One region of the Priestia sp. YIM B13491 genome, then DNA from elsewhere that is predicted to be linked to it. Evidence: riboswitches for the same ligand, from Rfam matches in the RefSeq annotation. Region 1 holds a riboswitch; each other region holds the start of a gene.

What was found. A riboswitch is a leader RNA that binds a small molecule or an ion and turns the genes downstream of it on or off. The one in region 1 is predicted to bind ZMP and ZTP.
Region 2: it holds a riboswitch for ZMP and ZTP, as region 1 does, so the genes downstream of both, ACFX4E_RS09905 (glutamate/serine transporter AimA) here and ACFX4E_RS27625 (phosphoribosylaminoimidazolecarboxamide formyltransferase) in region 1, are expected to answer to the same signal.
Region 3: it holds a riboswitch for ZMP and ZTP, as region 1 does, so the genes downstream of both, ACFX4E_RS18085 (phosphoglycerate dehydrogenase) here and ACFX4E_RS27625 (phosphoribosylaminoimidazolecarboxamide formyltransferase) in region 1, are expected to answer to the same signal.

Annotation. Positions count from the first base shown of each region.
Region 1 is NZ_JBHZOR010000022.1:10,902-19,006, reverse strand. It holds gene ACFX4E_RS27640 (hypothetical protein) at 1-173, opposite strand, end outside; gene ACFX4E_RS27635 (GNAT family N-acetyltransferase) at 338-811, opposite strand; gene ACFX4E_RS27630 (GNAT family N-acetyltransferase) at 1,102-1,605, opposite strand; gene ACFX4E_RS27625 (phosphoribosylaminoimidazolecarboxamide formyltransferase) at 1,687-2,853, opposite strand; ZMP/ZTP riboswitch at 2,902-2,980, opposite strand; gene ACFX4E_RS27620 (GNAT family N-acetyltransferase) at 3,073-3,654, opposite strand; gene ACFX4E_RS27615 (2-thiouracil desulfurase family protein) at 3,717-4,178, opposite strand; gene ACFX4E_RS27610 (MFS transporter) at 4,339-5,610, opposite strand; gene ACFX4E_RS27605 (bifunctional helix-turn-helix transcriptional regulator/GNAT family N-acetyltransferase) at 5,634-6,560, opposite strand; gene ACFX4E_RS27600 (DinB family protein) at 6,859-7,329, shown strand; gene ACFX4E_RS27595 (aspartate/glutamate racemase family protein) at 7,731-8,105, opposite strand, start outside.
Region 2 is NZ_JBHZOR010000002.1:761,424-769,528, forward strand. It holds gene ppc (phosphoenolpyruvate carboxylase) at 1-1,265, opposite strand, end outside; gene ACFX4E_RS09895 (acyl-CoA thioesterase) at 1,726-2,235, opposite strand; gene ACFX4E_RS09900 (DUF5105 domain-containing protein) at 2,387-3,433, opposite strand; gene ACFX4E_RS09905 (glutamate/serine transporter AimA) at 3,616-5,211, opposite strand; ZMP/ZTP riboswitch at 5,268-5,346, opposite strand; gene ACFX4E_RS09910 (cupin domain-containing protein) at 5,732-6,331, shown strand; gene ACFX4E_RS09915 (DUF3311 domain-containing protein) at 6,709-6,912, shown strand; gene ACFX4E_RS09920 (sodium:solute symporter family protein) at 6,912-8,105, shown strand, end outside.
Region 3 is NZ_JBHZOR010000004.1:610,316-618,420, reverse strand. It holds gene ACFX4E_RS18100 (hypothetical protein) at 1-122, opposite strand, end outside; gene ACFX4E_RS18095 (DUF6143 family protein) at 931-1,473, opposite strand; gene ACFX4E_RS18090 (hypothetical protein) at 1,752-2,213, opposite strand; gene ACFX4E_RS18085 (phosphoglycerate dehydrogenase) at 2,338-3,537, opposite strand; ZMP/ZTP riboswitch at 3,705-3,783, opposite strand; gene htpG (molecular chaperone HtpG) at 3,995-5,872, shown strand; gene ACFX4E_RS18075 (tubby C-terminal domain-like protein) at 5,903-6,463, opposite strand; gene ACFX4E_RS18070 (DUF817 domain-containing protein) at 6,519-7,325, opposite strand; gene hpaB (4-hydroxyphenylacetate 3-monooxygenase, oxygenase component) at 7,474-8,105, opposite strand, start outside.

The DNA of each region.
Region 1 (8,105 bases):
TGAATTGGTTTTGTGGATGGAGGTCTGTCAGCTTTTATAAGAATTGCATTAGACGGAATGGAATTTTTAATCATTTTCATTAGAGACGGGCCCTGAATTTGCTCCGCCCGAACAAGTACTGAAGAAAGATTCATCCCTCCAAAGATCAATAAAATAATTAGTGTTATTTTCATTGTAATATGCCACCTTTAAAGGATATTACAATTAGTGTTTCCAAAAGCATTACGTATATTATGGAGGCAGTTAAATACCCATCTTTAGGTATTCTTTGTAGTTGGGGGTCATAATAATATTTTATATTGTCTGAAAATAGAAAAGATTCGCCGTTACCACAACATCAAACCAAATGCTTTACAAATAGAACACGGTCCTGATTAACTCCATCATAGTTAGTATGTAAAGATACATTGTCTAAATTCTTATCGCCTTGTTCAATATTAAATCCCATTTTTGTATGATAAGCAATTGAGATTTTATTACCAGGAGACGTTACACATCGAATAGTATTTCGTCCATTTTGTTTAATAACATCAAAAAAATGACTATATAATTGTTTTCCAATCTTCTTTCCTCTATAATCTGGATGAACTCCGACAAAATGAATATATGCTTCATTCATATGTGATTGAGATAAGAAACCAATTAGAAAACCTATAATTTCACCTTTTTCTTCAGCAATAAAACTTGTATTTTGAAAATGATCAAAGAATAGCTTTGGCAACATATCAGACATTTGTCTACCATTCCACCACTCATTAATTAAGGGAGATATTACGTAATAATCTGCTCCCTCTACTGAACGAATTTTCATTCTAACCTCTCCCTATTTTATTTATAAATTTACTTAGGTTAATGCTGCCACAGAAAAAAATGTTATGTTGATAATTATCCCTCCAATAGATCAATCAATAGTACAAAAGGGCATAGAATATACAAAGGCAGTTACCATAATCACAATTATCTGTAGTCTATTTTTAACTCTTAATAAATAAAAACTTTCTGTCCAACTACTAATTTCAAAGGCATTAAAACTAAAATGTAAAAAGGGGTCAGTAACATTTGAATTCAAGAGTTACTGATCTCTTTTTCTAAGATGAAAATTTATATAAATAGTGCCATCAAGATAATATCAGCGTAGGATCCATCTTTAAGCTTAATTTGATTTATTTGCCTTCCTTCTTCTTTAAAACCTAACTTTTTATATAAATGGATAGCTCCTTTATTATTTGAGAATACATCTAAATTTATTTTTTCTAGTCCCTCTTGTTCTTTTGCCCATTCTATTAAATAAGAAAGTAACGTTGTTCCGACTCTCTTATTTGAAAACTCGTGCTTAACGCTAATGCCAAACGAGCCAGTATGATGCAAACGCATATAGGAAGGCCTGTAAAAAGAAAGAAATCCAATAACTTGATCATTAAATTCTGCAATTAATGTTAAACCACCACCTTCTTGTCTCATTTGTATCTTTTTTCGATATTCTGCTGCCGTTTCTTGCACTTCTTCAGGTAGCCGAAGAAGAGAATCAGTTGTTCCGACGATATCTTGCTTTATTGCAACGATTGCATCAGCATCTTCTATGGTTGCTATACGTATATTCATCATGAAGTGCATTCCCCTTTATTATTAAATTAAAGATAGATAATCAACTAACCAAAATTAATTGTAAATAATTCCCTTACAACTTTAATGATGAAACACACGAATACCTGAATGAGCCATGACCATCCGATATTCATTTGCTGCGTCTGTAACTTGATCGTCTCGTAAAGAATTTCCTGTTTGAACCACATACTTAACGCCACTTTGAGCTGCACGATCAATATTATCACGGAACGGTAAAAAAGCATCGGAAGCATAGGAAACGTCTTTTAATCTTTTTAACCATGCTGTTTTCTCACTTTTATTTAACCTAGCAGGCACTTCTTGAAAACATTTTTGCCATTGTTCATTTTCTACCTTCGTAATATCATCATTCAACCATCCATCAATTGCATTATTCACTTCTACACGAGAAATGCCTTCTCTGAACTTCATGTTAAGAGCCCTTGGATGTTGTCTTAGCCACCAGTTGTCAGCTTTTTCAGCTGCCAACCTTGTACAATGAATACGAGACTGTTGTCCAGCACCAATTCCAATCGTTTGGCCATCTAAAGCGAAACAAATAGAGTTTGATTGTGTATATTTCAATGTAATAAGAGCAACAAGAAGGTCTCTCTTTGCATTATCAGGAATATCACATTGAGTCGTAACAATATGATTAAAAACTTCTTTCCCAATCTGTACATCATTTCTTTGTTGTTCTAGAGTAATACCAAATACCGTCCTTTTTTCAATTCGATCAGGCACATAGTTTGGGTCAATCTCTAAAATTAGATATTTTCCTTTCTTTTTCTGTTTCAAAATCTCTAATGCTTCTTGAGTGTAGCTTGGTGCAACAATCATATCAGAAACTTCTGTTTTGAGGAGAGTAGCTACAGTTATATCCACTTCATCACTAAAAGCAGCACAATCTCCAAACGAAGACATCCTATCTGTCCCACGCGCTCTTGCATAAGCAATCGCTAAAGGAGACAGGTCTAGGCCTTCAACAAAATAGGATTCAGTAAGTGTCTCATTTAGTGGAGAGTACACAGCTGCACCTGCTGGACTTACGTGTTTAAAAGATGCAGCTGCAGGTTGACCAGTCGCCTGTCGAAGCTCCCGGACCAGTTGAAAAGCATTTAATGCATCTAGAAAGTTAATATAACTTGCCTCTCCATTTAAGATTTTAATAGGCGTGTTCTCAGCATTCTGAACTTTAGCTTTACTTTGATTTGGATTCATCCCATATCGTAAACAAATTTCTTTCACTTAAAAATCTCCTTTCTAAATAAAAAAAGTATTTGAACTCATGTTCAAATACTCTGCCCAGGCGTACGGCCGTTACCTATGTGCTTCCTCATGGTTCTCCATGTTTACGCCAGTAACACATAGTCTGTTTTATAAGAAAATTTTACATAATAAAAGTAATTTTAACAATACTTTTATCCAAATTTTTCTTTTTTATTATATATCATATACAAATCTAATTTACATAACACGTATTATTGGAAATAATGCAAAATTAGCTGCTGCTATAATCTTCTTTAGTAAGTAAGAAGGATGTTGTAACCCAGTTGGCTTATAAAACTCTTCATGTGTATACTTAAATCCTAGTTTTTTAAGTAATCTTGCAGAGTCTTTATTTTTAGGGTTATGTCCAGCGAATAAACCATTTATTGGAATGTTATTAAAAGAATAATCTATGACTGCTTGAGCTGCTTCTTGAGCTATTCCTTGTCCCCAATAGAGAGGCTTTAAATGTATTCCGAATTCAAGAATTTTATCTTGAGTATTATAAGGACGTACGCCACAACAACCCACATGTTCGTTTGTCTGAAGTAAAAAAACAGGCCAGTACTGAATATTATTTTGAAGATACATCTCTATTTCTTTATCGAGTCTATTCTGTATTTGATTTATAGACATTTTTCCATTTGCAACAATGAATTTCGTTACATTTTCATCTCCCCAAAGAGAATTTGCATATTTTATATCATCGCTATCCCAAATAGAAAAGCTTAACCTTTCAGTCTTTAAGAAATACTCTCTGATATATATCCTCCTCTGCATGCTTTTTATCTTAATTGTATAATATTCACAAATCTGGTTATCATGATATACCTTACCCGAACTTAAAAGGAGCTAGTATCTAAAAACTGTTTTTCAGAAATCACCTGAATTCCAGCCCTCTTAAATAAAGCAGTTGTAACCCCTTCACCAGCTATCTTTGTATTAGAAAATTCTCCATTATAAATCATAGTACTTCCACAAGAAGGGCTACTTTCTTTTAATACAACATACCTAACATTAGCCTCTTGAATAGTGTTTAATGCTTTATAGGCTCCTTCTATATATAATTTTGTTACGTCGTTTCCAGACTTTTCTATTACCTTAGCATTTCCATCTAATACATCTTCTCCAGTACCCCCTACAATTTCTGCTGATTCACGTGGAGTTGAAAAGCCCCCTAAGAGTTCAGGGCATATTAATAATGCTCTGTCTTGCTCGACTAATTCCTTAATCTTCCCTACTAAACTATGCGATCCGTTATATCTACACTCTATTCCTGCTAAACATGAACTTACTGCAATCAAAAAGACATCCCCTTAATTAACTACCTTTTTATGCCATTCTATCATAATAATTCTTTGACGAGCGCTATATACGGTATACATTTGTAGTTACCATAATGGACTTTATAGGTAGTCATAATAAATAAAAGAGGTAAGCCGTTAATTAAGGCTTACCTTTCTATTAACCTTGTAGTTGTTCGTGAGTATCTATTTTCTCCTTTCGTGTAACCTTACGAGGTTCAGGTAGTAACAAGTTTAAAATGGCTGCTCCTGCTAAGATCATAATTGAAAGATAAAAAGAAATATTATAACTACCTGTTTCGTTATAAAATAAACCTGGTAAATAAGCGCCCAATGCCGATCCTATTTGATGGCTAAGGAATAACCATCCTAAAATAAAGCCAATAGAGTATTCTTTAAAATATTGGGTAGCTAGTAATTGAGTTGGGGCTACAGTTGCAAAGTCAACCAATCCAAATAATACTGCAAAAATAAGCAATAATGCAGAATTATGACTGTACAAGAGAATACAAATAGATATCGCCCTCATTCCATATAAAAGAAATAACATTTTGCGACTACTCCAGCGATCAGCCACAACACCAGATAGTAAGATACCTATAATATTAAACCCAGCGAGTATACTTACGGCAGCACTAGTAACACTTGTTGAGAATCCATGATCATGGGAAAAAGGAATAAGGTGTGTATCCATTAATCCTGTAGTAGTGAAACCACAAATAGCAAAAGGTAAGATTAAAAACCAAAACTCTCTTTTTAGAAAGACACTCCATATTGAAGAGTTTGTGCTTAAAGCTTTTTTTTCGACTGTATCTTCTTCTACGATTTCACCGCCAATAGGAACTAAACCTTTCTCTTTAGGATGATTCCGTAAAAATAAAAGGACAATAGGAAAGACAATAAGCACTAAAAAGGCGCCTAATATAACAACTGTCATTTTCCAGTTAAGCCAATGAATTAACATGAGAGACCCTGGGACAAGAAGCATTTGTCCAGCACCAAAACCAGCTTCCATAATTCCAAACGCAAGTCCACGTTTTTCGTTAAACCAATTGGTCACAACCACTGTTGCGGCTACATTGGAGGCTCCTCCCACGCCGAGAGAAACCATAATTCCGTAAAGAAAGAATAATTGCCAAGGATGATTTACAAAAGAGGTGAGAAAAATACTTATACCTACTAGAAAAGTGCTAAAGGATAAAATGAGACGAGCACCCAATTTATCTACCAGTCTTCCAATGAGTGGTTGAGACAGCCCATAGATAATAAAACTCAATGTTGAAATAAGAGAAATCGTTCCTCTATCCATTGAGAAATCTGTTTCCCAAGGCTCAACAAAAGCTCCAAATGAAAGCCGAACACCTTGAACGGCTAAAAAGGTCAAAAATGTAACAAAAACAATAATCCAAGCGTAATGAAATGTTCTTTTCATATATTCCCCTCAACTAAAAGTAATTATTTTTTTCTTAGCTCTAAATCCCAGCGTTCTTCTATCAAAGTAGCTCCCCACAAGGATTTTTTCTCTTGCACTTCCTTTATTTCAAACCCAAATTTTTTATAGAGTGGTCTAGCTGTCACCATATCACTAACAGTCCAAAGAAAAAGGCGTTCATAATCAAGTTCTTTACAGTATTGAACTAGAGAGTTAATAAGTTGACTCCCTATTCCTTTTTTGTGAAATGACGGATTTACTAAGAACCATCTTAACTGTCCTATCTTATTGCCATCATTCACTAAGCCAATACAGCCTGCAAACTCGCGATTTATTTCTGCTATCCAGATTCTTTCTATATCAGCATTAAAAGTCTCCTGAAGATATGCTAAAAAGCTGTCATCCCATTTATATACTTGATTATAAAATAACCATTGTTGTTCAATCATGTTGTTAATATCATCAGAGGTATAATAGCTTCTAACAGAAACAGCTTCTTCGTCTTTTTCTTTAAATGACGTAGAAAGAATTTCTTGTATGGTATTCATTGAGGCTACAAGCTTTTGTTGTTGATCATGGTCCAAGCTTCCGAGAATATATTCTACTTGCTGATTAGCTTTTTTCTCCAACTCTTTGTAAATCAATTCCCCATGACTGGTTACATATAAAAGATGATTACGTCCATCATCTTTACACTTTTGCTTATAAATCATCTTTTCTTTTTCGAATTTTTTGATAATTCTACTTACATAACCGCCATCTAAGTCTAATCTTTCTTGAATGTTTTTAGCTGTACAATTATTGGTGTTATAAATTTCAAATAGAATACGGGTTTCTGTTAAAGAAAACGGACTGTCATAGATATGTTCATTTAAAAAGCCCAAAACATCTGTGTAAAACCGGTTAAATTTCCTAAATTCAAGACCACACTTACTCTGTACATCAATCATATTGACACCTCTTTTAAATAATATAAACGTAATTATTTACCAATTCTAACCTCGACACTTGCCTAAGTCAACTATTATTCTTCGATTGTATTCTTTTAAAAAAAGAATACAATATACAAACTTACCCGACTTAAGTAGAAAAAGGTAATCTATTAATAAAGTATAAGCGACAAGAATAGATAAGTTATGTTAACTGGTCACAAATATTATGAAGCACTAGAGAAACCTTAATTATATTGCTCTCTCCTCTAAAGGTGGTATAATATGGATGATTGTATCAGTGAAAGGGGAAAAAGAGATGAACAAACTTGTATTCAAGCAATTTGAAATCGGAAGAGAGTACTTCCTCAAAATCATAGGAGCTGTTTCGGAGGATCAAACTGATGTGCAGCCAGATGGTTTTAACAACACAATTCATTGGCATACAGGTCACGTTTTGACAGTTACAGAACAAACTATGTTTGGTTTTCCTCATGCAACAACCCATCTTCCAGCAAACTATATGGAATTGTTCGGAAATGGTACGAAACCTGCCGATTGGACGGGGGATGTACCTACTATGGATGAGCTTATGATACAGTTAAAAGATCAATTGGCTCGTATTCAGCAAATTCCTGCTGAACAGTTAAACAATACCTTGGAAAAGCCATTTCTAGGATGTAAAACCTTTGGAGAGCTGGCGGGTGTTACACTGATGCATGAAGCAACTCATATGGGACAGATTCAGGCAATGAAGCGAATAATTGAACATGTGGGTGTGAAAAATTGAATTTGACAAGATGATATAATAAAGTTATCGACAAGTATAGCCATTTTCTCCTTTTCTTTAGGTTAAAAAGAGAGGGTGGGGTTCACGTTATTACCTTGTATTAGATAGATTTTATAAGATGTTTTCTTCAACTACTGGCTAGTCGCAGTAGTTTTTTCTCTTTTTAAGATGAATACAAAGCTAATATAATCACAATTATAGGAAATTATTTATAAATTCACAAAAAAACAAGTCTCTCTTCATTGGAGAAAGACTTGTTTTTTATAGCTATAATTTATTTATAGTTAAAAGTTCAGTAGCTGCAGGAACAAAGCGAAACGTTGTATCTATGTTTTAACTACAGTATTTTCGTTATTTAAAGTTTCTAATAATTTATCTAAATAAGGATATCGTTCATTTTCCTAGAATAATCCTAACGCATAATCAACTGCTGCTTGTGCATGTATTTCTGTTGTATCAAATATAGGTATTGAGATATCATTCTGATTAATCAGTAAGGAAATTTCAGTACACCCTAATATAACTCCTTCTATTCCATCGTTGATTAAACCATTTATAATTTTTTGATACGCACTTTTGGAATCTGCTTCAATCTTCCCTAAACATAATTCTCTGTAAATGATATCATGTACAACTTGACGCTCTTCCTCACTCGGAATATTAACTTCAAGATTATAATTAGCGATAAGCCGACCTTTATAAAAATCCTCTTCCATTGTAAACTTTGTTCCAAGCAATCCTATTCTACTAATCCCTTGATCTTTTATTTTCATAGC
Region 2 (8,105 bases), on a different contig from region 1:
ATTGCCGCTTCATGTTCCCCGCTGTGATTACGGATATCAAGCGTTGCTAAATGAAAACCAAACAGCTCAACTTGGCGAATTAATTTACATAAGCTTTTTAACTGATAATCCTGAGGCTGGTGCTTTTGCAAACTGTCTTTGATTAGAAGTAAATCATGTAGAAGTTCTTCCGACCTTTGATAACCCGCTTCCGACTCTCCAACTAAATTTAATTTATGAAGCATAATCGTAAGCTTGCAGCGATACACTTCGTGTTTGATTCTCCATCGCTTTTTCTCAGGCAGCAGCGATATTTCTTGATTAATAGAATCAAGCAGATTATCTGAAACTGCGACTCTTTTTGTAGACTGACTTAACCTTTGTCTCAATTGAGTAAGCGACTCTTTATATTTACGAATAGCTAACTTTCTTTGTTTGACAAGCGTTTGCCACGTTACTTTGGGAGTTACGTTTGGATTTCCATCCCGGTCTCCGCCAATCCATGAACCAAATCGAAGAATATTAGGCACCTTCCAATTTTCTTGGGGGTAATTCTCCTGCAATGAATTTTCCAACTCCTGATGAAGTTGAGGAAGCACTTCAAATAACGTTTCATCAAAATAATATAATCCATTCGATACTTCATCCATTACGGTTGGCTTGCGATCTCGCAGTTCATTTGTTTGCCATAAAATCAACACTTCGCTAAACAGTCTTTCTTCAATTTCCGTACGTTCGCGTTTTGTTAACGTTGGATTATCCAAGTTTTTGAGAAGCTCAGCCATTCGTTTATGAATATCAAGAACACTTCGTCTAGTGGCTTCTGTTGGATGAGCAGTGATGATGAGCTCTAGAGATAAAGTTTGAAGCAAGTTAGCAATTACGTCTGGCGCCACTCCATTATTTTTAAGCGAAACAACGGCACTTTCCAATGAGCCCGGCTGCATAATAGAATCTTCTTGCTGCTGATATTCCCGTCTGCGACGAATTCGATGATTTTGCTCTGCAATATTAACTAAATGAAAATAAACTGCAAACGCCCGAATAACCTGCTCGCGCATCGGCTGTTCAAGAGTAACGATTTCATTTTTTATTTCTTTATAGATAACTTCATCTTTGTTTTCTCTAAGTGATTTTGCTACTTCGCGTATTTTTTCTACTTTGTTGAGCAGTTCTTCTCCACCTTGGTGAACCAGAACTTTCCCTAACAATTGACCGAGAAACTTTACATCACGGCGCAGGGCAGTGCTGCTGTTTTGTCTTTCTGCTGCTTCTACTGTTACCATTAGACACGACACCTTTCTTTATAAATGTTGTACTTTTTAAACTTTTTAGAAAATTATATTAAATCCATATTACCATGAACGAAAATAAATTTCATATAATTTTATTTCCTCCTCTCGTTCAGGAGAGGAGATTCATCAAATATAGAAAGAGGTTAAGACATAACTAAATGAATCCAATCTAAAGACGAACAAATGGGATACATAAGCTGAACCGCTTGTGACACCGCAGTTGATTACTGTGCAAGACTTTGCTTTCTGCGGGCGGTCGATGAGCCTCCTCGTCTCTTTCGCTTTTCCCCCGTAGTCTTCGTCTTGCTCTCCAATCAACTGCTAGAAGGAACGAAACAGATGAAACCTACGTTCACCATAACAAAAAAAACGAACCACTAATCAAACACGTTGATCACTGGTTCGTTTTTCATTTGAGCTAAAACACTTTTGTCTCGGCCTCTCTTTTATGCTACCAAGGTTGTCCTAAATCCAATACCGATGCTAGTTCATTGCTTTTTTTACGCACTTGCTTACGCGTGGCAGCGCGATCTGCCCCCGTTTGAAACAGGTATTTTTCTTCTTCTGTTTCTGGAATAAGCTCCGGTACTGCACGGGGCTTTCCATCATCATCCATTGCCACAAAAGTTAAAAATGATGTGGCTGCAATTTGACGCTCCCCGGTTTTTAAATTTTCTTTAATCACTTTCACAAACACTTCCATGGATGAACGACCTGTCCATGATACGTATGACTCCAAACATACAGAATCCTGAGGCGTAATAGGGTGCAGAAAATGAATAGAGTCTGCTGAAGCTGTTACACACTCTGTACGACTGTGACGATAAGCTGAAATGGACGCAATCATATCAATATCACTCATTAACTTTCCGCCAAATAACGTATTGTGATTATTAATATCATTAGGAAAAATGCGGCTCGTTCGAACAGCCTTTGTATCTTTACAATAATTTGCTTTCATTAGTAAGAACCTCCATTGATGCCTATCATAATAAGAATAAAAGAATGAATGAACCTATACTAGCATATTTTGATAAATTTAGCTTTACAAAAAACTCGTTGATTTATTTACAGAAAACAAAAAAGAGAAGAAAAATTCTTCTCTTTTTTGTCTATCGAATATAGCTTGATCCAAACGTTTTACCTAAAGAATCACTGTATAGGTCACTTGGTTTCACAGTCCATTTCCCATCTTCTTTCACCATAAAAATTCGTAGGGGGCGACTTCCTTCTTTTGTTTCCAATTCATTTACAATATCTTTGAAGTGAGAAGCGGCAAACTCTTCAGAGTGTTCTGTATCATAATCCTTCGTTTCCTCTGTGTAGGCTCGTTTAAGCTGCGATACGTATGAATACAAGTCTGATAAATTAAGAGTCGTGTACTCCACCTCTACTACTGCTTTATTATTTGCATTCGCAATCACATTTGTTTTCACGCTTGCTTTTTCTTTTAAAACATCTTTATACATGTTAAAAAAGTCTTTTTTTGCTTTGTCGGTTAAACTATTAGAAAACGCACCTTTTAATTCTTCTTTAAACGCTTTTTTCTGTTCTTCTATAACAGCTGTTTTATCTGCTGTTACATATTTATCATAGTCTACGTTTTCTTTATTTAAGTAAAGGACTTCTGTATAAGCTTGCAGAGCTTTTTCTGGGTCTTGCAGCTTATTATAGCTTTTCGCGTATTTCTTTGTATCCAGTGTTAATGTCACTTCGTCAATTTCTTCATCATAATCAGATGATTTTGGCTGAAGCCCAATTTTATACTTTTTATCTTTTTTGACTTCAAAGACAAACGTTAAATTTTTTTGCTTTCCAGCACCAATTTTGTCAGATGCACTGCTTTCTAGTCCGAGCTCACGACTGTTCACTCCCGTTTTTGGAGACAGCTGTTCATCTCCTTCGTATAAATAAACACCGTCATAATCCGATAAAGATATACTGTTTTTGGAGACATTTTTCACTTTTAAATCAACTTTCAACAGCCCTTTTTCTTCACTTGTAGCTCCTTCATCACTATCTACTAAAATGTAAGAAGCGCTGTCAATAGATGCTTCAATCGCCTTATTTTTAGCCGAAGTAGACCCTCCCGTTTCCTTAGAACTGTTGCAAGCCGCTAATACTAGCATAAGTACAAAAGCTAAAGCCAAAACATTCATTTTTTTCACAGCTGCCTAATCCCCTTTATTTTGTTTTTTTAGAACTTTATCCCAAATAAAGGTTCCCTCTGTATAAATACTTAAACCTTAAAATCTATATTTTTTACAATATTTTGATAAAAACTAAGTCTAAACTCTCCACTCACCTAAATAAAAAAACACGAGCACTGGCTCGTGTTTTTTTATTTAGATTTAAAATTTTCTTGATTGATTTGTTCAGCTTCTTTCATATATCGGTTAGATTTGCCACTCTTAATTCCCCAGTAATAAAAAGCTAATGATACGCAAGCAATCACTAGCATATCCCATCCGAAAGGCAAAATATTTTTGCCTCCGAATTTTTCGCTTCCTATGTAGGAAATAAAAATCATGCACGCTAAATAGATAAGCATCCAAGCCCCGGTTAAAAATTCTTTTTTAAAGCCCACCCATTTATTTTTCGCTTGGTAATAAAAATAAACAGGCAGGCCAATTGCCATAATAAAGATCACTTCACCTGTAAGTGGCCACCTTGCCCAGTAAAGCGTCAAGGAAGCAAAAACGAAGCCGCATGGCGCAATAACTGATGCCCCTTTTAAATAAAATGGACGGTAAAAGTGTGAAGCCGTTTTTCTTAATGTTATAAGCGCTACAGGACCCATAATATAAGAGATAAGCGTCGCTACTGAGATCACTTCTGCTAAGACACCCCATCCTCTAAATAAAAAGAGAAACAAAAAGCAAGCTGCTAAATTTAGCCACATAGCTGGGCGCGGGACATTGTAAAGTGGATGAAGCGTACCAAAGATCTTTGGCAAATATCCATTTTGCTGCATCCCGTATAACATTCTAGAAGTAGTTGCCGTATATGTAGCACCTGTGCCGGAAGGAGAAACAAATGCGTCTGCGTATAACACAATTGTTAGCCAGTTAATTCCAAGCGCAATCGCTAAATCAGCAAAAGGAGAATTAAAATTCAAATGATTCCATCCATCAGCAATTGATGACGGACTTACTGCTCCGATAAAAACAATTTGCAATATAATGTATACAATTCCTGCAATAAAAATTGAACCAATTACAGCTACCGGAATCGATTTATTAGGTGATTTTGCTTCTCCTGCCATATTTACAGGACTTTGAAACCCATTAAATGCAAACACAATACCTGATGTTGCCACTGCCGTTAAAACACTGGCCCATCCATAAGGGGCAACCCCATGCTCACTTGAAAAGTTTCCGCTATGAAAACCAGCAAAAAATAAAGCCCCTGCCGTTAAACCAGGAATAATTAATTTAACAATCGTAATAAATGAGTTTGCTTTAGCAAAGAGATTTACCGTCCAATAGTTCACAAAAAAGTAAACGAATAATAACAAAGACGCAACTGCCAACCCCTTGGACGTTAAAATTCCATTATCTACTAATTCGTGAGTCCAGCGAGCCCATTTCCACGGCCAAGTACTCATATATTGCACAGATGCAATAGCCTCCACTGTTATCGTTGAAGCGATTGAAATCCAGTTAGCCCAAGCAGCCAAAAAACCAATAAATGATCCGTGTGAATACTGAGGATATTTAACCATCCCCCCTGCTTGTGGAAACATCGCGCCCAGTTCAGCATATGATAGAGCAATGGTCAAAATAACCACCATTCCAATAACCCATGAAAAAATAGCCGCGGGTCCCGCAATTTGAGCTGCTTTCCATGCTCCAAACAGCCACCCTGAACCGATAATCGAACCTATGCCTGTCATGGTTAAAGCAAATGTTCCCATCTTCCTTTGCATATTGCTCATCCAAATCTACTCCTCTTCCCTAGGAAAATAAAAAAAACACTTGCGAAAATTTCTCAAGTGTTTGCCCAGGCGCGCGGCTTATACGCTATATGCTCCCCCATGGTCATCCATGTTGCGCCAGTCACATATAGGAATATATTTTTTATCAGTATATAACATTCATTTCTATTACTCAATACACAAAAATGTTTACATTACTTTTATAAAAATAATAAATTATTCGTAAAATTCCGAATAAAACTTCTAGAAACCTCTTTTTAATTACAAAAATAACTAAAACCCTAACTTTTCTTGTTGTTTGATTCTTTTACTCCACGAGTAGATTACCTTCTAAAGATTATACTAATATATAGTATTCATTTACATAATAAGAATTAACAGCTATATATCCATAGAATTCTTGCACTAGACCCTTTACTTATATACAATATGAAGAAAAGATACTAAAGTGAACTGTCCACCACTTAGCTACGCTTGAAGTGGGAGACTTCTTTTAGGAAAACGTTAAAACCTACATATCATGCACTTCGCAACAAATGAAGTACTTCGAGCAAACTTCTCTGTTTACGCAAGCAAAAAACAGGGAAAATTACGAAAAAAGATTGTTAGAGGGATGCTTATGAATTATGCAAATGTAAAAGTTCTTTATTTTGATGACGACGGAACCATTCCAAATCACCCTCGTCTTCCAGTTTTATTGTATGAACACGTATTTATTAGTAAGAAAGAGAAAGTGGAGAGCATTTTTAATTCTCACAACTGGAAAAACAGCTGGGTAGGTGGCATACATGATTTTCACCATTACCACAGCAATTCCCATGAAGCACTAGGTGTAATTAGCGGATCTGCACGTTTAAAACTAGGTGGACATATGGGGGAAAATATCGTGGTGCATGCTGGCGATGTGCTCGTACTTCCTGCAGGAACAGGGCATATGCGTCTGCAGTCAACTGCTGATTTTAAAGTGGTTGGAGCTTATCCAGAGGGCATGGATTACAATTTACGAACAGGAAAACAAACTGACCGCCCTCACGTATTTGATGAAATTGCACAAGTACCTATTCCTACAACAGATCCTGTTTATGGCGACAAAGGACCATTGACAGAGTGGTGGAACTAGACAAGCACTTATTGTCTAGTTTTTTTATTTGCTCTGTTTTATTCTTTCCATGAATCTCTATTTGAACATACAAATTCTTTTCTTATGATGCAATAGCAATATACTTTATCTCAGCGAAATAACAAAAACTTCCCGGTCAAAACTAAATTTCTTCTTTTCCGTTCTCTTTTTGCTTCAAGAGCAACTTCGCTTAGATTATTCCCCTTTTTTTCTTTCATAATCATTTCAAATATACTCTCATCACAAGCTCTTTTTTGTTTTTCTAAAAAAATTTTCATAGATTATAACGAAATTTTCAAAAAACTTATTGCTTTACCATGTCAGACTTGCTATCATAGTGAACATTGTTAGATAAATTTTTAGTAGGAGGAGTAAAATTGAACAGAAAATTCATAATTTTTATTTTATTCATCATTCCATTTATTGCTCAATTCGCTGTTTTACCTTTTGTAAATAACATTCATCCAATTATTTTTGGATTACCTCTTTTGCATTTATGGTTATTTTTATGGGTCTTCTTAACGCCTGTATGTACATTTATTATTTATCGTTTACAAAAATCTTGGGGGGACATTGAATAATGCAAGGAAATTTAACAGCACTTTTAATCACATCAGCAATTGTTCTTGTTGTTATCGCAATTGGCTTTATAGCGGGACGTGACAAATCATCTAGAAGCTCAGTTGAAGAGTGGGCTGTAGGTGGAAGACGTTTTGGAAGCCTGCTCGTCTGGCTTTTAGTAGGAGCAGATTTATATACTGCTTATACATTCCTAGGTCTTACAAGTACAGCTTATCAGGGAGGAAGCATCGCATTTTTTGCCATCCCTTACTCTGTTTTAGCCTTTTTAATTTCATACTTTTTTCTTCCAAAGCTTTGGACTGTTGCTAAAAAGCACAAACTTACTACGCTTGCTGATTATGCCAGAGAACGTTTTAGCAGTAAATTTCTCTCCTCTTTAATTGCTATAGTAGGTGTATTGATGCTCATTCCATATATTGATCTTCAGCTTAGCGGTATTCAAGATACTCTTCGCGTTGCAGGAACTGGCTACATTAACGTAAAAGCAGTCGTTATTCTTTCATTCTTTCTTGTGGCTCTTTATACCTTTTTCAGCGGAATTAAAGGTCCCACATATACGGCAATTATTAAAGATATTTTAGTATGGGCCATTATGTTATTTATGGTTGTTTCTCTGCCAATTATGCATTTTGGAAGCTGGGGCAACATGATCGACAATGTTGCAAAGGATGCACCTCAGCTATTAACGATCCCAACACAAGGACCTAAAGGCATTCCATGGTTTATTACAGCATCACTCGTATCTGCTTTAGCTTTATTCATGTGGGCCCACGCTGCTACAGGTGTTTTCACTGCTAAAAGTGCAGATTCGCTTCGTAAAAATGCTATTTTCTTACCGCTTTACAATATTGTTTTAATTCTAGTCATCTTCTTAGGATTTATTGCTTATCAAGTATTACCTCAAGATACAACGGATCCTAGATTAGCATTATTAACCTTAATTCAGTATTCATATGGCGGCATTGGCCAAGGGTTAGCTTATGCAACGATTGCTCTTGCTTCATTAATTCCATGTTCTATCATGGCTATCGGAGCATCTAACTTATTTGCAAATAATATATTCAGAGATTTAATTAATCCAAATGTACAGGGTAAAACATTAACAATGGTTACTCGTTCTATGGTTTTCGTTGTTATTGGACTGGCACTTTTATTCGGTTTATTATTCCCTCAAGCACTTGTTTCCCTACAG
Region 3 (8,105 bases), on a different contig from region 1:
TTATTCTTTTCACTACTCCTACTGACAATTTCTCTAAGTTCGCCCTCGTCGCCTTTTGCATTGATGATTTCAAAAAGCTGATTCAGCCCTTCACTTGTTTCATCATTTGGTTCTTTGCCCATTCAATCCCCTCCTTTTGCTTCTAGGATGCCCATTTTTTTCACATTGTTTCACGTAAAAAGCAATTCATCAATATTAATTCGCCGTAAAAGTATACCTTTACGACCCTTGTACAATTACTGGTTATACAGATATACTCAATCAATTCTTTCAATTTTGCAGCGTTTTATAGGGTTTCTAGTACTCATCTATAATGAAATAATCATCACAAACTTCGGTAAAATCGTTCTCTTCGTGGAGATCTACTTCTTTATCTTTAGATATCTCGGTTTCTGTTGTAAATAGTTTAAAAAGCTTGTTTAACATTGTCCCACCTCATATCTTTTATTAATACATTCAGTATGATTAATTTATATGAAGCCAGTATGAATTGAAACTTAAGATAATGTGAATGTAGACATTAACGTGAGATGTTAAGCATGCTTATACCCTGGACGAAAAGGTTACTTAATTCTACAAAGAAGTGATTAGTATATCAGCTGTATGTGGCATTCGTTCTATAACAGTCGTTTTTGTTATTCGTTTTGCCATTGTACTAGGTAGCTTAGTTTTATGTATTATCGCTTTAATCCCTTAGTTATCAACATCCTTAAATACCATTCGAATGGCTTGTGTAGTTGGAATTATCCTTTTGCTTGCTTTGTTTTTCTTTAGTTATATCCACAATTGAACGAAAAAACGCAAGCTATAAAAAAAGAACTTTGTATGTTGCTGCAAAGTTCTTTTCATAAACACTTACTGTTTGTTAAGAACTGTATGAAATATGAAATAGCTCATACACTGCTTATACAATCGTTAAGGCCTATTTAGTTAACAGTCCTTCTTACGTTTTTTCTCGAACCATCCATATGCAATTTCAGCTTCAATTTCTTTGTTTCCCGGAGAAACTAAGAAAATAACGTATGAACCGTTGTTTGGAAAGATAAATTTGCCGTCTTCATCACTTACTAATGTACTTTTCGGCGGAACAACACGGTTAAATACGTTTACCCCTTTAGTAGGAAAGCCTTTTACCATTTCTGCAAATTTAATTTTCCCTTTTGGTTTTGAACGTATTGTAGTATTTGCTGGACTCACATTATCTGAAGTTGTTCCTTTTCCAGGCGGGATAGAGTTAAACCAAATTTCAGCAGTAAAAGGTTCGTTGGAATAGTTAGTGATAGTAAAAGCATTCACAAATAAATCTACTCCGGAGCCGGAAGGGTTAACTAACCCGCCCCAAGCATTTCTATTTCCACCAAAACGAATAGGCTCAGTTTGTCCGACAAAGTAGTCTCCTTTTAAAGATTGATATAAAGGATTAGGTATATTAACAGCTTTAATATAAGGTTTACTCGACTCGTAATTTGACATACAATCATCTCCTTTCTGTACTATATTTTATGAGGTTTTTCTATAAATGCTTGGACACATGCATATATAAATATATTTACTCTTTATATAAACGCAAAAAGATAGACCCGGTACTGAGCCTATCTTTTCCTATCGCTTTTACAAAATAAAATTCCCTCTTGGCCTTTACCTTCCTAATGCCCTCGTTGACTGCTGGTGTATAAACGGATTGTTTTTTTGACTTTATACTTCGATGCTATTTTAATACTTCTACTATCACTTCTTAAAGTAGTAATCACCTATTCTTTTGTAGTCATAAAATGAAGAATCCTTACCTTTTTTTCACAATATTCAATAATTTCATAACAGACTGTGAGAATATCATGTCTAGACAGTTCTATTTCATCAAATACAAATTTTGAAAGCTGCTTCTGCAGAACCTCCAGCTTTTTGCTGTCTTCTTCATCGATCCATAGCCCTTCCGTAATACACACATCTGCTAGTTTGTTAATAGATTGAGCCGTCCAGTTTAATCCGGCTGAAGAAACAGTTTTTGTAAGTAAATCGTTTTTTATAGCTAGAATAACTTGACACACATGGGTATAGGCATCAACTTTCTTTTGGATAAATGCTTTGCGAAGCTCTTGCTTGTATTGCTCTTTCGACATCACTATGGCTACGACAGACGTAATGAATGTTCCTGCCAGCGCGATGAGCGACCCTATCAAAATTCCGATCAGTTCTCCTGACAAAACGTTCACCTCTTTAAAGGTATTTCTATATGCTATGGGAATGAAGGAAATGATATGAAGATAAACACTATGTAAAAACAGCCCTAACTTTTCTAAGTTAGGGCTGCAACACTAGAATATGATAGTAACCAAATTAGATAATACGACTTGTAATAATTCCTTCAATTTGACCAATTTTTTCTTCTAGCTCAGGCACAATCTCGTCACTTACTTGATTGTCAATATCGATCATTGTATACGCATATTCACCGCGGCTTCTGTTCACCATATCTGCGATGTTTAAATTGTAGTTTGAGAAAACTTGCGTAAGTTGTCCTACCATATTCGGCACGTTGTGATGGAAAGCAGCTACGCGTTTTTTCCCAGTGTAAGGAAGAGATGCATTCGGGAAGTTCACTGAGTTTTTAACGTTTCCAGTTTCTAAGAAATTTTTCACTTGACGTGCTGCCATTACCGCACAGTTTTCTTCTGATTCTTGAGTTGATGCCCCTAGATGAGGAATTGGCACAACATTTTTCATGTTCAAGACATTTTGATTTGGGAAATCTGTAATGTATCGTCCAACTTTTCCACTTTCAAGAGCAGCTTTCATATCTTCTTCGTTTACAAGCTCACCGCGTGAGAAGTTCAAAATATGAACATCAGGTTTCATGATGCTAAACGTTTCTTTATTGAAAACACCTTTTGTATCGTCCGTTAATGGAACGTGAACCGTAATATAGTCAGATGCTGCAAATAGTTCTTCTAGAGACATTGCACGCTGTACGTTGCGAGACAAATTCCAAGCTGTATTAACAGAAATGAATGGATCAAAACCAATTACGTCCATATCTAAATCAAGCGCATCGTTTGCTACAAGAGCACCAATTGCACCTAAACCAATAACGCCTAACGTTTTACCTTTGATTTCTTTTCCAACAAACTGTTTTTTACCTGCTTCAACTAATTTAGGAATTTGATCACCTTGGCCATCTAATCCTTTTGTCCATTCAACTCCAGCAAATAAGTTACGAGAAGAAGCCATAATTGTAGTTAAAACCATTTCTTTTACTGCGTTTGCATTAGCTCCTGGCGTATTAAATACAACGATACCTTGCTCCGTGCAAGCGTCCACCGGTATATTATTAACCCCTGCTCCAGCTCGTGCAATAGCTTTTAAATTTTGGTCAAATGTCATGCTGTGCATGTTAAAGCTACGCACGACAATCGCATCTGGATTTTCGCTGTCGTTGTCAATTTGATAACCTTCTTGATTAAAAACATTTAGACCTTTTTGTGCAATGTTGTTTAATGTTTTGATTGTTTGTACTTTTTCTAATGTTAATGTGCTCATTTTGTACTCTCCTCTGATTATCATCGTAGTTTTACATGTTTTTACCTTTGGATAAAGGAACTTAATTTTAATTTTTTAAAAAGTCTGGTTTTTCAGCCTACATGTGTGATAACTTCTATATCCTCTCCCCCTAAACAGAAAGAGGTAAGAGATATGTATTAATCCCTTACCTCTGCCCAGGCGAACGGCTACGTCACTATATGCTTCCTCACGGTTATCCGCGTTTCGCCAGTCACATATAGTCTTTGAAATTAAGTATATTCTAGCAAACTCTTTCAGAACGTTCAACCTTTTTTTTAAAAGTTTGCTTTTTTCAGTCTAATTTTTACTCTCTTTAGCGAATCTCCTAATATATTGACAAATATCCTAATACATGTTAAATAAAAAGAGTGATTAGCACTCTATCCACTCAAGTGCTAATTATTTTATAAGCCCTATTTGGAAAGGAGAACTTCTTATGTCAAAAAAAGAATTCAAAGCCGAATCAAAGCGATTATTAGAGATGATGATTAATTCCATCTATTCTCAAAAAGAAGTATTTTTGAGAGAACTTCTATCAAATTCAAGCGATGCAATCGATAAAATTTATTACAAAGCCTTAACAGACGACTCCTTGCGTTTTAACAAAGAAAGCTATTACATAAAAGTAACACCACATAAAACTAACCGTACCTTAACCATTACGGATACTGGAATTGGCATGACGCAAGAAGAGCTTGAAAGCAGCTTGGGCACAATTGCGCGAAGTGGTTCCCTTGCGTTTAAAAACGAAAATGAAACAAAGGACGGGCACACGATTATTGGCCAATTCGGCGTTGGGTTTTACGCAGCGTTCATGGTGGCAGATGTCGTGACGGTGATTAGTAAAGCGTTAGGCAGCGATGAAGCCCATAAATGGGAATCTACTGGTGCTGATGGTTATACAATCGAGCCTTGCAAAAAAGAAACGGTTGGGACTCAAATTATTTTAAAAATTAAAGAAAATACAGAAGATGAAACATATGATGAGTATCTAGAAGAGTATCGTTTAAAAGAGATCATTAAAAAGTATTCAGACTTTATCCGCTACCCGATTAAAATGGACATAACGGAAAAACGTCCTAAAGAAGGTGCTGATAACGAGCTAGAAGATTATACAGAAGAGCAAGTTATCAACAGTATGGTACCTATCTGGAAGAAAAATAAAAATGAATTGACTTCAGAAGACTATGAGCAGTTTTATTCAGAAAAGCGCTACGGATTTGATAAACCGCTCACTCACCTTCATATTAATGTGGATGGAACGATTCGCTACAATGCCATTTTATTTATCCCAGAAAATAGTCCGTTTGACTACTACTCAAAAGAATTTGAAAAAGGGCTTGAACTGTATTCAAACGGCGTCTTAATTATGAATAAATGTGCAGATCTTCTTCCAGATTACTTTAGCTTTGTAAAAGGTATGGTAGATTCTGAAGATTTATCTCTTAATATTTCACGTGAAATTTTGCAGCAAGACCGCCAGCTTCAGCTGATTGCCAAAAACATCGGCAAGAAAATCAAAAATGAATTAAAAAGCTTGCTTAAAAACGAACGTGAAAAGTACGAGAAGTTTTATGAATCATTTGGCCGCCAGTTGAAGTACGGCGTTTACAGTGACTTTGGCAGCAACAAAGACGTATTAAAAGACCTGCTTTTATTCTATTCTTCTACAGAGAAAAAGCTCGTAACACTAGATGAGTATGTATCGCGCATGCCTGAAGATCAAAAGTATATCTATTATGCATCAGGTGAATCGTATGACCGAATTGAAAAGCTTCCTCAAGCAGAATTGGTTGCAGATAAAGGGTACGAAATTCTGTATTTTACAGAAGATATCGATGAATTTGCAATTAAAATGTTAATGACGTACGAAGAAAAAGAATTTAAATCTGTTTCAAGCAGTGACTTAGGGATTGAAGCAGAAGAAGAAGAGCTCAATGAGTCTGAGGAAAGAGAAAATAAAGAGCTATTTGACTATATGAAAAAAGCTTTGGCGGGAAAAGTAGGAGATGTGCGCGCGTCTAAACGTTTAAAAACACACCCCGTTTGCTTATCAGCTGATGGTGAAGTAACGATTGAAATGGAGAAAATTTTAAGTGCTATGCCTGATAATCAGCATGTAAAAGCAGAAAAAGTGTTAGAAATTAACGTACATCATGATGTATTCGCTTCTTTAAAAGATGCATTTGAAAATGATAAAGGGAAATTAGACCTCTATACAAATTTATTATATAACCAAGCTCTTCTAATTGAAGGTTTATCTATTAGTGATCCCGTTGAATTCACAAATGATATTTGTAAAATCATGATATAAAAATCAGGCGCAGAATGATTCTGCGCCTGATTATATGTATGGCATAATAAAAGTAGTTATATAGTAAGAAGCGATAAAAATGGGTACGGGCAGTTCTTCTGTTACTCTTATTGAGTGTTTGCCTTCTTTAAAATGAAAAAGGTCTGATTTAAACTCTGCGACTTTTTCTCTTTTTTGATTAAAAATACACGCTTCCTCTACAGCTTCATGACTGCTTAACATGTAGACGTTATTTCCCCATCTAATTTCTTGTGCTCCTTCGTTGTTAATTATTCCTTTACCTAATAGATCTCCCACTGTTTTTCCATTTTCTTTTATCACCCACCGGTGTTTTTTTACGTGATCAATAAACACCGTTCTTCCTTTCCATTGAACTTGTAAATGTACCTTTAAGCCGCAGGAAAAGATAGGAAACCAAGAAATAGAATCTAACACTGGAAGTCCATCACGAGTTAAAAAATCAATACTTTTCGTCCACATATTTTTATGCATTCTCTTAAGCTGTCCGACGTTTTCTCCATTTTCATTTGTAACCGCTATGGTCTTCCCCGCTGATTTAAAATAGGGAAGATAAAAAATATATTCTTGCATATAAGCCTCCAAAGGTTCTGCACTTCATATTAACAGCGTGTACATAGTTATGTTTCTATCTTTCATATATTTCGTTTGTTTCTTTTGATTTCTTTCTTTGTTTAAATTGGCTTTGATTTTCTTTTAAATGCTTTAGTAAAGCAACAATCAAGAAACTAACAATCACAAGAAGAAGCCAAGAGCTAATTTTACTTATATGAACCATTGTCCACTGCTGCTGTTGATCTGGATACTGCCATGCTCCGAAAAATGTTGCGATATTTTCAGCGATCCAAATGAAAAAGCCAATCAGTACAAAAGACAATACTAAAGGCATGCGATATGTACGTTTGTTAACCGTAAAATATACAAAAGTTCGATAGAAAATAAGTAAAGTAAAAAGTTTTAAAAACCAGCGGAAGTCGTAAATAAAATGATGCGTGAAAAAGTTAAGGTAAATAGCCGCACTTAGTATACTGACAACCCATGTAGAAGGCCAGTTCGTAAGCTTTAATTCAAGCCTTCTCCACACTTGGCACATGTAGCTGGCTACACTAGCATACATAAATCCGCTGTACAGCGGAACTCCCCAGACTTTAGTGAAAGCTTTTTCCGGATAGCTCCATGAGCCCATATGAACTTTGTAGAGTTCTAACGCTAGTCCAATTAAATGAAATACTGCGATGACTTTTACTTCATCAAGCGTTTCTCGTTTAAACATCACCATTAAAACTTGAGTTCCTAGACAGACTAATAGAATAAGGTCATATCTAGAAATAAACGGTACTTCAATTATTTTTGTCATAGCCAACGTAAGAAAAATGATAACAGGAAAAACACAAGATTTTGCTTGTTCTAAACCAAAATAGATTAATTGCTTCATTGTCACATCCTACCTTTATAGTATTCCTTAGTATTTTCACAGAAATGATTCCTTGAAAATTATTGCAGATTTTTAAAATTTATTCAATAAGCATCTCCGCTGTTTTAGTAACTAAACTATCATACCCAGCGGAGATTCGTTTTCTCCGTTAACTTTTCAAAAAATCGGTTACTCTCTGTACATAGCGCTCTTTATCATAAGATAAGTACAGATAACTGGTTAACTGTACAGGCTCTCCAAAGAAAAAACGTTCATACAGTGTTTCTCTTGTGCCAAACGGACTCATAGTTAAATCCCACGCTAGTCGAAAAAGCTTAATTCGATCTTCTGCCCCTCTCGATTTAGCTTGTAAATAACGCGTAATATCTTCTTTAACCAATGAGCGGCACGTATTTTCTGTTGGTATTGCCATTAGTCCGCTTGCACCTAAAAGCTGGATAATCTCTGTAAAGGTAGGATATGTTTTTGAAAATATATTTGCGGCAATACGAAGTGTAGTTTCATTCGGACGCATGTATCCCCATGGATCAATTTCCGCTTCTTCTTCTGCTTTCATCACGAGAGCTTTCATTGTTTCTAAAGCAATAATAAGCTCCGTTGCTTTTTCTCGCACATGCGGATAATCCGTAATGTTAATGGTTTCAATCAGAGATTGTACAATCCCTAATACAAACTCTGTTTTGACAATTCTCCTTGAAGTTACCTGATGCAGAGCAAAAGCTGAAAAGGAACTAGAAGCAAGGAATGTATTTGATACGTCTACATTTTCATAGAAAAAAA